Regions from separate parts of the Shewanella sp. SP1S1-7 genome, predicted to be linked through region 2. Evidence: predicted binding sites of a transcription regulator. Region 2 holds the regulator's gene; the other holds the start of a gene.
What was found. Region 2 encodes MetJ, which represses methionine synthesis genes. Its sites were predicted from a motif close to TAGACGTCTAGACGTCTA; they were not measured.

Region 1: metK (methionine adenosyltransferase) is a predicted target of MetJ. The motif match lies at 2,251-2,268, and genes of this name have one in related genera.

Annotation. Positions count from the first base shown of each region.
Region 1 covers NZ_JAUOEU010000003.1:207,520-213,492, forward strand. The annotation lists gene Q4Q49_RS04255 (helix-turn-helix domain-containing protein) at 1-317, shown strand, start outside; gene metK (methionine adenosyltransferase) at 1,057-2,208, opposite strand; gene tkt (transketolase) at 2,609-4,603, shown strand; gene epd (erythrose-4-phosphate dehydrogenase) at 4,720-5,736, shown strand; gene Q4Q49_RS04275 (phosphoglycerate kinase) at 5,874-5,973, shown strand, end outside.
Region 2 covers NZ_JAUOEU010000007.1:99,532-105,504, reverse strand. The annotation lists gene phsA (thiosulfate reductase PhsA) at 1-460, shown strand, start outside; gene Q4Q49_RS07990 (4Fe-4S dicluster domain-containing protein) at 473-1,039, shown strand; gene nrfD (NrfD/PsrC family molybdoenzyme membrane anchor subunit) at 1,042-1,989, shown strand; gene Q4Q49_RS07980 (sulfite exporter TauE/SafE family protein) at 2,094-2,837, opposite strand; gene metJ (met regulon transcriptional regulator MetJ) at 2,972-3,286, opposite strand; gene metB (cystathionine gamma-synthase) at 3,499-4,662, shown strand; gene Q4Q49_RS07965 (bifunctional aspartate kinase/homoserine dehydrogenase II) at 4,674-5,973, shown strand, end outside.

The DNA of each region.
Region 1 (5,973 bases), on a different contig from region 2:
AGGTCAATCGGTTACTGGATTATTTACGTGAAAACCTCGACAAACAATATTCCATCGCTGATTTAGCAGACCAATTATTTATGAGTCGCCGTACCTTTACTCGGCATTTCAACAACGCTACCGGTATGTCATTTGGAAAATGGCTTGTGAACGCTCGTCTGCAACGTAGCCTTGAGCTTCTTGAAAGTACACGACTTCCTGTAGAAAAAGTGTCTGAAATGGTTGGTTTTCAGACTGCAACGTCATTTAGGCAACATTTTAATCAACGTTTTCAAGTTAGCCCAAGTGCTTGGCGTAAAACGTTTGCGGGAAACTAACGATGTTAGAGCTATGTTGGAAGCAACTCTAAAATAAACTATAAACGCCGATTTTACTGAGTGTTCGATTTTTACAAGTACACTATAGAAAGCACTTTAGCCAAAAGCTAACGTGAAATGATGGTGTTCAGCCCGTGAACCAAACTAGGTAAGTCTGATTCACTGTAACGATTTTTGCAATCCCTCATGGTCAGGTCTTTCTTTTGGGTACCCATTACTTTAAGTATCTCAAATTATCAGATAACAAAGGGCTGATCTTCGAGCCGTGGCGCACTTAGGGGCAATATTTTTTTAGCTAAACGAACAGCAGAAGTGTTAGTTAAGATTGGCATTGTTGCAACTGTGACCGTTGGCGGCATGGATGCCGTCGTCGAGCCTATAGGGATATATTTACGGCGAGTCACTGGGGAAACAATGACAATTCATGCTGCATAACTGACGATAAAGTTATCTTGCTTTGGGGTAATAGCTTTTTAGCTGAACGAACAGCTAGAGGGTTGGGGAGGGTTGGCATTGTTGCACCTGTGATCTTCTAAAACAGGATGTTTTAGTTGAGCCCTTAGGGACGCTTTTTGTTAAACAAAGAGGTGACGAGTCACAGGGGAAACAATGACAATGAATGCTGCACAACTGGCGATACAATTATCTTGCTTTGGGGAATCCAAATTGCAGGCATAAAAAAACCGCTGGGTAGCGGTTTTTATATTTTGCAATCTTAATGGGTTTTAATCGAAACCGATTATAAACCCGCGTCAGCGCGCAGTGCTTCAGCTTTGTCCGTTGCTTCCCAAGGGAATTCGCTGCGACCAAAGTGGCCATAAGCGGCAGTCGCTTGATAAATTGGACGTGCTAAATCTAGCATGGCCGTTAAACCGTATGGACGCAGTTCGAAGTGTTGACGTACTAACTTGATCAGCAAATCTTCAGACACTTTACCCGTACCGAAGGTTTCGATGCTGATAGAAGTCGGCTCTGCCACACCAATAGCGTAAGACACTTGGATTTCACAACGATCAGCAAGACCTGCTGCAACGATGTTTTTTGCCACATAACGAGCAGCGTATGCCGCGCTACGGTCCACTTTTGATGGATCTTTACCAGAGAATGCGCCACCACCATGACGGGCCATGCCGCCATAGGTATCAACGATGATCTTACGACCGGTTAAGCCGCAATCGCCTACTGGGCCACCGATAACAAAACGGCCAGTTGGGTTGATAAAGAACTTAGTGTCTTTGTTTAGCCATTGAGCCGGTAATACTGGTTTGATGATGGTTTCCATCACGCCTTCAATTAAGTCGGCTTGTGAAACGTCATCTCTGTGCTGAGTCGACAATACGACGGCATCGATACCGACAATTTTGCCATCATCATAGGCAAACGTGACTTGGCTTTTCGCATCTGGGCGTAACCAAGGCAGGGTGCCGTTTTTACGCACTTCAGACTGACGCTTCACTAATGCGTGGGCATAAGTGATAGGCGCTGGCATTAGGACGTCGGTTTCGTTGTTGGCATAGCCAAACATTAACCCTTGGTCGCCTGCACCTTGCTCAGCAGGGTCAGCACGGTCTACACCTTGATTGATATCAGGTGATTGCTTACCAATGGCGTTTAATACCGCGCACGAGTCTGCATCAAAACCCATATCTGAGTGGGTATAACCAATTTCACGCACCGTTTTACGGGTGATTTCTTCGATATCAACCCAAGCAGAAGTCGTGACTTCGCCACCGACTAATACCATGCCAGTTTTGACATAAGTTTCACACGCCACGCGTGCTTTTGGATCTTGAGCCAGAATTGCATCTAGCACAGCATCAGAAATCTGATCTGCAATCTTATCGGGATGACCTTCTGAGACCGACTCAGAAGTAAACAAGTGCTTTGCCATAGTAGGAAAATCTCGTCGTTAGCATTCAAACGTGTAGAAGCATCTACATCTAGACGGCTATTTTAGTTTAAATCTGATTGCCGATCACCCCCAGTGAGAAAAAATCCTCTCAGATTGTGACCTGAAAACGACTGCGCTCAGTCTTAAATAGGTTATTTTTCTTATATTTCATAGCATTAAGTTTGCTCGATTTTTGAGAAATTTATTTCTCCATTACAAGTGATCCTTGCGATGCCCACTCAAGTAAATGCCAGTAAAGTGACTAGCTTGTTTCTGCGAGTTTACGATTCGGCCATCTTTTGCTGAGTGAATGATAATTTTAGTTTGCGTCACACTGGCATGTAGGGGAAAATATGCATCCAAATTGCCCGCTAGACCCCACAAACAAGCAGGAGAGAGCATGTCTTCCCGTAAAGTACTCGCAAACGCAATCCGTGCGTTAAGTATGGATGCAGTTCAAAAAGCAAATTCAGGCCATCCCGGCGCCCCAATGGGTATGGCAGATATTGCTGAAGTGCTGTGGAATGATTTCCTTAAGCACAACCCGACCAATCCTAAATGGGTAGATAGAGACCGTTTCGTCCTTTCTAACGGTCACGGTTCAATGCTGATCTACTCTTTACTTCACCTGACAGGTTATGAATTACCAATCGAAGAGCTGAAACAGTTCCGTCAATTGCATTCAAAAACCCCGGGTCACCCAGAATACGGTTACACCCCAGGTGTTGAAACCACAACGGGTCCACTCGGCGCGGGCATCAGCAATGCTGTCGGTATGGCGATTGCTGAAAAAACCTTAGCGGCACAGTTTAACCGTGATGGTCACGATATCGTTGATCACTACACTTACTGCTTCGTCGGCGACGGCTGTTTGATGGAAGGTATTTCCCACGAAGCCTGTTCATTAGCCGGTACTTTAGGTCTAGGCAAACTGGTCGCATTTTGGGATGACAACGGTATTTCTATCGATGGCCATGTTGAAGGCTGGTTCACCGATGATACGCCAAAGCGTTTTGAAGCTTACGGCTGGCATGTGATTGCCGGTGTTGACGGTCACGATAGCGCGGCAATCCGTGCTGCTATCGAAGCGGCGAAAGCGGTTACCGATAAACCAACCATGATTTGCTGCAAAACCATTATCGGTTTTGGTTCACCTAACAAATCAGGCAGCCACGATTGCCACGGCGCGCCATTAGGCGATGCGGAAATCGCAGCAGCCCGTGAATTCCTTGGCTGGCCACATGCGCCATTTGAAATCCCTGCTGACGTTTATGCGGGTTGGGATGCCAAAGAAGCTGGTGCTGCCCGTGAAGCGGCATGGAACGAGAAGTTTGCGGCTTATAGCGCAGCTCACCCAGAACTGGCTGCTGAATACGAGCGCCGTGTACTGAAAGGTGAATTACCTGCTGATTTCGAAGAAAAAGCGCAGGCATTCGTGCAAGCATCACAGGACAAAGCCGAAGGGATTGCGAGCCGTAAAGCCTCACAAAATGCCATCGGTGCTTTCGGTGCTATGTTACCTGAACTGTTAGGCGGCTCTGCTGACTTAGCGGGTTCTAACTTGACACTGTGGTCAGGTTCTAAAGGTATTCAAGACGATCCTGCCGGTAACTACATTTACTACGGCGTGCGTGAATTCGGCATGAGCGGCATTATGAACGGTGCTTCGCTGCATGGTGGTTTCATCAATTACGGCGCAACTTTCATGATGTTCATGGAATACGCACGTAACGCAGTCCGCATGTCGGCGCTGATGGGCATTCAAAACATCTTCGTTTATACCCATGACTCTATCGGTCAAGGTGAAGATGGTCCAACGCATCAGCCAGTTGAGCAATTAGCTAACCTGCGTATGACGCCAAATATGGCCGTATGGCGCCCATGTGATGCGGCAGAAACAGCGGTTTCTTGGAAAGCTGCGATTCAACGTCGGAATGCGCCAACGTCACTGATTTTCAGCCGTCAAAACCTCAAAGCCCAAGCGCGTACCGCTGAGCAATTAGCCAACGTGGCTAAAGGTGCTTATGTACTGCAAGACTGTGCGGGTACACCAGAACTGATCCTGATCGCAACCGGTAGCGAAGTACAATTGGCGATGGATTCTGCGGCTGCATTAACTGAGCAAGGTAAACAAGTTCGCGTAGTTTCTATGCCATCGACAACTGAGTTCGATAAGCAAGATGCAGCGTATAAAGAATCGGTATTACCACGCGCAGTGACTAAACGTGTGGCTATCGAAGCGGCGCATACCGATTTCTGGTACAAGTACGTTGGTTTTGAAGGCACTGTTGTTGGCATGACCACTTTTGGTGAGTCAGCGCCGGGTAACGTGCTATTGAATCACTTCGGTTTCACCGTTGAAAATGTGCTGAATGCTGCAAAATCATTGGGCTAATCGCTCAAGGGATTAGATTCAATACAAAAGGTTAAACTTTTTAAGTGTTAATCTGTATAATGCGGCCTGCAATCTTTTGCAGGCCGTTTTTGTATTTAGAGGAAATTGAGACCTCAATGATCCGAGTCGCTATCAATGGTTATGGCCGTATCGGCCGCTCTATTCTTCGTGCTTTGTACGAGTCTGGAAAACGGCAGCAAATGCAGATTGTCGCGATTAATGAATTAGCTAAACCTGAAGCCATTATTCATCTGACCCAGTACGACACCACCCACGGTCGGTTTGCGCACAAAGTGAAACTCGTCGATGATCACATGCTGATTGGCGACGATGCGATAAAAATTCTCCACGAGCCTGATCCCACAAAACTCCCTTGGCATGAAATGGACATAGACATTGTCTATGAGGCCACAGGTGTATTACTCGATCGTCAAAGCTGCGAAGCCCATATTCATGCTGGCGCTAAACAAGTGCTGATAAGCCATCCGTCCTCAGCCGATGTCGATGGCACGATTGTTTATGGCGTCAACCACGATTTACTCCGCGCCGAACACACTGTGGTTTCCAACGCTTCTTGTACGACTAACTGTATCGTGCCTGTGATCGACGTGCTCGATCGCCACTTCGGCGTTAAAAGCGGTGCCATTACCACTATCCATTCGGCGATGAACGATCAGCAAGTGATTGATGCTTATCATGATGATTTGCGTCGTACCCGCGCCGCTGGCCAATCGATTATCCCTGTAGACACTAAGCTTGCCCGCGGTATTGAGCGGATTTTGCCGCACATGAAAGATAAATTTGAAGCGATTTCGGTGCGCGTACCGACCATCAACGTGACCGCGATTGATTTGTCTGTGACGCTTGAGAAAACCGTCGATATTGCCACTGTGAATCATGTGCTGGAGTCGGCCGCCAATGGGCGATTTAACGGCATTTTGGGTTATACTGATGAGCCCTTGGTTTCATGTGATTTCAACCATGATCCGCGCTCCAGTATTGTTGACGGTACCCAGACCCGTGTCAGCGCCGGTCAGTTGGTGAAGCTGTTGTTGTGGTGCGATAACGAGTGGGGTTTTGCCAACCGTATGTTAGATACGAGTTTGGCGATGATCGCAGCCAAGCGAGGCTGATAAAAAGTAGATTATTCACCGGTGGGTCACTCAGTTATATGCCAATTCGACGGGATGTCGAGCGCCTAGCGGCAGTAAACTGATACCGGCCATGTGTGAAACCAGTTTGTTTTTTGATTATAAAAGGAAGCGTTACTATGGCAATTATCAATATGTCAGATTTGGATCTACAAGGTAAGCGCGTGCTTATTCGTGAAGATCTCAATGTGCCTGTTAGCAACGGCGTCGTCACCAGTG
Region 2 (5,973 bases):
GATTGAACTCACCTCCGCCAAAGTCGAAGCCATGGCACCGGGCCGTGGGGTGATCAAGTTCCGCGAAGTGAATCTTAAAAAAGCAGATGAGCTGTACTTTATCCAAGGCAAAGTGGCGGTGCACACCAATGGCGCCACCCACAATGTGCCTATGCTCGCTAACCTGATGTCGGATAACGCTGTGTGGGTTCACCCCGTCACTGCGGGCAAATTAGGGATCAGCAATGGCGACCCAATCCGCCTCACCAGCAGTGTTGGCACAGAAGAAGGCCATGCCTTAGTCACGCCGGGCATTCGCCAAGATACTGTGTTTGCTTACATGGGCTTTGGTTCTAAAAACAAAGAGTTGGTCAGAGCAACAGGCAAAGGTATCCACTGCGGTAACTTACTGCCGCACGTGACGGCTCCAGTGTGTGGCATGACAGTGCACACCACGGGCGTTACGCTGGCAAAGCGCTAATCGGAGGCTTAAATGAATAAACGATATGTAATGGTGCACGACGAGAATAAGTGCATCGGCTGCCAAGCTTGTAACGTGGCGTGTCGCAGTGAAAATGGCGTACCCGAAGGCGTTACTCGTCTGCAAGTGCGTGTGGAAGGCCCCTTTGGTGAGATGCCCAATCTGCACTTCAAATACCACAGGGTATCTTGCCAGCAATGTGAAGATGCGCCCTGCGTTAAGGTGTGCCCAACGGGCGCGGCCTATGTGGGTGAAGACGGCATTATCTCTATCCATACCGAGAAGTGTGTCGGCTGTATGTACTGTGTGGCAGCGTGCCCTTATAAAGTGCGCTTTATGAACCCAGAAACCAAGGCGGCGGATAAGTGTAACTTCTGTAAAGACAGTCGTTTAGCACGGGGCGAAGAGCCAGCGTGTGTGACTGTGTGTCCAACCGATGCCTTAGTGTTTGGCGATGCTAATGATCCGCAGAGTGAAGTAGCCATCATGCTCAACACTAAAATCACATACCAAGATAAAACCCATTTAGGCACTAAACCTAGGGTATATCGCGTTCCTACCAAAAGAGGGGGGATTTGATTATGAACAATACTTGGGGCGACATGGCGCAATATGATCCTGTCACTTGGCACTGGGTCATCGCCGTTTACCTGTTTATGGCGGGGTTATCCGCGGGCAGTTTATTGATTGGCATTGGTTTACGCTGGGCGAATAAGGAGCTCAGCGCGGGAGCCGAAAGCAGTATTCTTAAGGCGGCCGCCATTATTGGGCCTGTGGCAATTAGCTTAGGTCTAGCCTGCTTAGTGTTTGATTTAACCAAACCCTTCCACTTCTGGCTGATCTTAATTCACTATAACTTCCAGTCTGTGATGGCCATTGGGGTGCTGGCGCTGCTGGCGTATTCTCCCTTAGCCTTTGCGTACGCCATTATTGTGCTGCGGGATGACTTACCAAAATGGGGTTTGGGTTTCCTAACACCTATCGCTAAGTTACTTATGCCATTTCGAAAGCTGATTGAAGTATTGTTGTTTGTCCTCGCCATTGGCGTAGGGGCTTACACTGGCTTCTTAATTTCGGCGATGAATGCTTACCCTATGCTCAACACTGCGGTACTGCCTGCGCTGTTTTTAGTGTCGGGTTTATCGGCGGGCGCTGCGGCAAACGCGGTACTGGCACTCTTGCTGTTTAAGACTGACAGCCACGATAAAACTTTAGTCAAGATGCACGGTTTAGAGTTGCCTGTGATGGCGACTGAAATTCTGTTCCTGTTCATGTTGTTCTGCGCCTTGTACTTCAAGGGCGGCGCGGCGGCTGCGGCCTTAGCGTCGTTAACTTCTGGGTTATGGGCAAGCGTGTTCTGGATAGGCGTCGTCGGTATCGGCTTTGGTATTCCATTGCTGTTTATGCTACTACCTGCCGCGACTCGCCATACTAAGGGCGCAATGATCATGGTGGCTTGTGCGAGCTTAACGGGCGTACTCGCCTTAAGACACTTTATTGTGTACGCAGGGCAAAGCTATTTAAGCTGAGTGTAAGCTGGCTTTAGATATTGATAGATAAAGAAAAGCACTGACAATGTCAGTGCTTTTTATTGTTTGAATCTTCAGATGATTTGCCAATACAAGCAGGACACTTATTGGGGTAATAACTCGATAACCGACTTCACCGTTAGCACTAAGGCGCTGATACTGCACAGGACTAATGTCGCCATTTTAGTTTTATCTTTATCGACACTGCCCACTAATCGCCCCGCGACTAAATACCCTAAAAGCACTGAAGGCAGCAACATTAACGACAGCCACAGGTGCTTCAATTCTAATAAGCCAGTGATCGCCAGAATGACCATAGCTATGGTGGAACTAAAAATGAAGAAGGCCGACAGGGCGGCGCGAAACTGCGAGGCGTCTTTGCCTGACAATAGAATCGCCATCGGCGGGCCACCAATGGCGGCAATATTACCGAAAATCCCCGAGACGACGCCCGCCCCAAAGAGGGTTTTCTTATTCACTGGCAGGCTGAATTTATACAGGCTGAGGATAACCGCGACTGCCACAATGGCGGCGATGGATAACCCGAGTATGGGCTGAGGCGCAAACAGCAACAGACTCGCACCGATAAAACCACCGGGCACGCGACCTATAAGCGCATATTGCAAGCCATTGAATTCTAAATGACCACGTTCCCGGAATAAGGTCAGTAGCGAGATGGTAAATCCCATGGCAATAACGGGACCCGGTACGAGCTGAGGATCGACGATATACAGCAAAGGACTGGCGACAACCGCTAGGCCAAACCCAATCAGGCTCTGGGTTAAGGCGCCAAGAAACACAATCAGTGAGGCCAAGGCGAGAGTCTGTGGATCTATCATAGAAAACATAGGATTTCCTATATCCCAAACCACCTCAAGATGGTGAAATTTAAAGTTTGAAGTCGCTTGGGTATAAACAAAAAGGGATCGTTAACGATCCCTATTGATGAGCACTGTGATATGACTTTAAAAGCGACGAGTCGCTATTCCATGTCTTCCCACTCGATTCCCATTTGATCCATCAACAACTTGGCTTCTGCAGGAATGCTGTCTGGGTTATCTTTTGACAGATCTTCATCGTTGGGCAATGGCTGGCCAGTGTAGGCGTGCAAAAATGCCTCACACAACAGCTCGCTGTTGGTGGCGTGACGCAAATTATTGACCTGACGACGAGTACGTTCGTCCGTGAGGACCTTAAGCACTTTGAGCGGAATAGACACAGTAATTTTTTTTACTTGTTCATTCTTCTTGCCATGTTCAGCATAGGGGCTGATGTATTCCCCATTCCATTCAGTCATTGACTCACCTGTTATAACGCTAAATTCGGGGCAGATTTTAAACCCTTACAAAGAACAGTCAAATTATTGCTACTATTTCTTTGTGATTGCAAACAGATTTCTTTATGTTCAGACGTCTAAACGTCTTCACGCCTATTGACGATGGCGTTGTGCTTAGGTACATTTAGACGTCCAGACATCTCTATCAGTCTACCGAATTTAGGAGTCCACCCATGGCAGAGCGTCAATTAGCCACACTGGCAGTGCGTCAGGGTATCGAAAGCGATACTCAATATGGTGCAGTTGTGCCACCGATTTATTTGTCGACTAATTACGCCTTCGATGGTCATAAAAATCCCCGCGAATTCGATTACAGTCGTTCAGGCAACCCAACGCGCTGCATTTTAGGCGAAGCATTAGCGCAATTAGAAAAGGGCGCCACTGGCATAGTGACCTGCACTGGCATGGCGGCCATCACCTTAGTGACCACTTTGCTCGGCCCCGATGATCTATTGGTTGTGCCCCATGATTGTTACGGCGGTTCTTACCGTTTATTTACTAATTTAGCGAAGAAAGGCCAGTTTAAGCTGATTGTGGTCGATCAAACCGACAGCCAAGCGTTAACCGCAGCGATCGCACAAAATCCTAAGATGGTGTGGCTCGAAACCCCATCGAACCCGCTATTGCGAGTGGTGGATATCGAGGCCATTGCCAAGGCGAGCCATGAGGTCGGCGCGCTAGTCGTGGTCGATAACACTTTTTTATCGCCGATATTGCAACAACCCCTATTGTTAGGCGCAGATATCGTTATCCACTCCACCACTAAATATATCAATGGCCACAGCGATGTGGTTGGCGGCGCAGTGGTGGCTAAAGATGCACAAATCGGCGAAAGCTTACATTGGTGGTCGAACACTCTAGGCTTAACGGGATCGGCTTTTGATAGTTACTTAACCCTGCGCGGCCTACGCACCTTAGCGGTGCGAATTCGTGAACATCAAGCCAATGCCCAGCGCATTGTTGAGGTATTAACGCAAAGCCCTGTGGTGAGCAAAGTTTATTACCCCGGTCTTGCGGATCACCCAGGTCATGCGATTGCAGCCAAGCAACAACAAGGCTTTGGCGCTATGCTGAGTTTTGAGCTCAAAGGCGGCGAGGCCGAAGTGGTGGCCTTTTTAGGTGCACTCAGCTTATTTAGCGTGGCGGAAAGTTTAGGTGGCGTTGAAAGTTTGGTGGCCGTGCCCGCAACTATGACCCACAGAGCCATGGAGCCGCAGGCGCGTTTTGAGGCAGGCATTAAAGACACCCTATTGCGTCTATCGGTGGGTATTGAAGATGCCGCCGATTTAGTTGCAGATATTCAAGCAGGATTAGCCGCCGTTGCGGCTTGTCAGTAGAGGAATAATAGATGGCACGTTGTCACTTACATAAATTTGGTGGCTCCAGTTTAGCGGATGCCGATTGTTATCGCCGAGTCGCCCATATCCTGTTAACCCACGGTCATAGCGATGACCTTGTGGTGGTCTCTGCGGCGGGTAAGAGCACGAATTTCCTGTATAAATTATTAGCGCTGCGCGACGCTGGTCAGTTGTGGCAAGAAGAATTACAAGTGCTGACCAGCTATCAACAGGGGTTGGTAGAGCAGTTATTGTCGAACGAACAAGCCCGCGATCTGCGCGAGCGTTTGGCGACAGATCAGGCGCAACTCATCAGTTTATTGTCCCTCGACGAACGTAACGAATACCAAGTTAACCATGTGGTGAGCTTTGGTGAACGTTGGTCGGCACGTTTAATGGCGGCGCTGCTGCGCGAATCTGGCGTGGCGGCAAGCCATGTGGATGCCTGTTCAATTTTAGTGGCCGATGAAGCAGCCGTGCCGCAAATTCGGGTACAAGAATCCCGCGCTAAAGTACAAGCCCTATTAGCTGCCCATCCAAATGAGCGCTTAGTGATCACAGGCTTTATCTGCGCTAACGAGCGCGGCGATACCTTGTTACTCGGTCGAAATGGTTCAGATTTTAGCGCCAGCTTAATTGCCAGCCTTGCCGATATCGAGCGCGTGACCATTTGGACCGATGTGGAAGGGGTGTTCAATGCCGATCCTAATAAGATCAACGATGCCAAGTTACTGAAAAGCATGTCACTTGCCGAAGCCGACCGCTTAGCGCGTTTAGGCTCGCCAGTATTGCATTCGCGCACTTTGCAGCCTTTGTTTAATACCGACGTGAGTTTAGCGGTGCGTTCAAGTTATGCATCACACACCGACTTTACCTTGATTGCGCCCCACAGTTCGTCGGCGAGCGCGCCTGTGGTGACGAACCTCAATGCAGTCGTGCTGTTCGGCTTTAAGCTTACGGGCGAATTAACAAGCCTATTAGATTCGGTGATCGCCGCGGGTTTAACGCCATTGGCCCATTGGACGTCTGCCCATCAAAGGGTTGAGCTTGCCTATACCGCTGAAAATCAAAAACAAGTGCAAAGATTGCTCGATGCCGAGGCACAAGCATTAGGGATCAGCGAACAACAGATCAACACAGATCTCGGCCTAGTGGCGTTAGTGAGTGCCGATGCCGAACATTATCGCCGTAGCTTCGCCCGTTTACTAAGCCGTGATGCTAAACCTTTGTTTAGTGGCGACTTAAGTTTAGTGACGCTGGTGCCTCAGTCACAGGTGAATTTGTTAACCCAAAAGGTCCACCGTCGCTGCG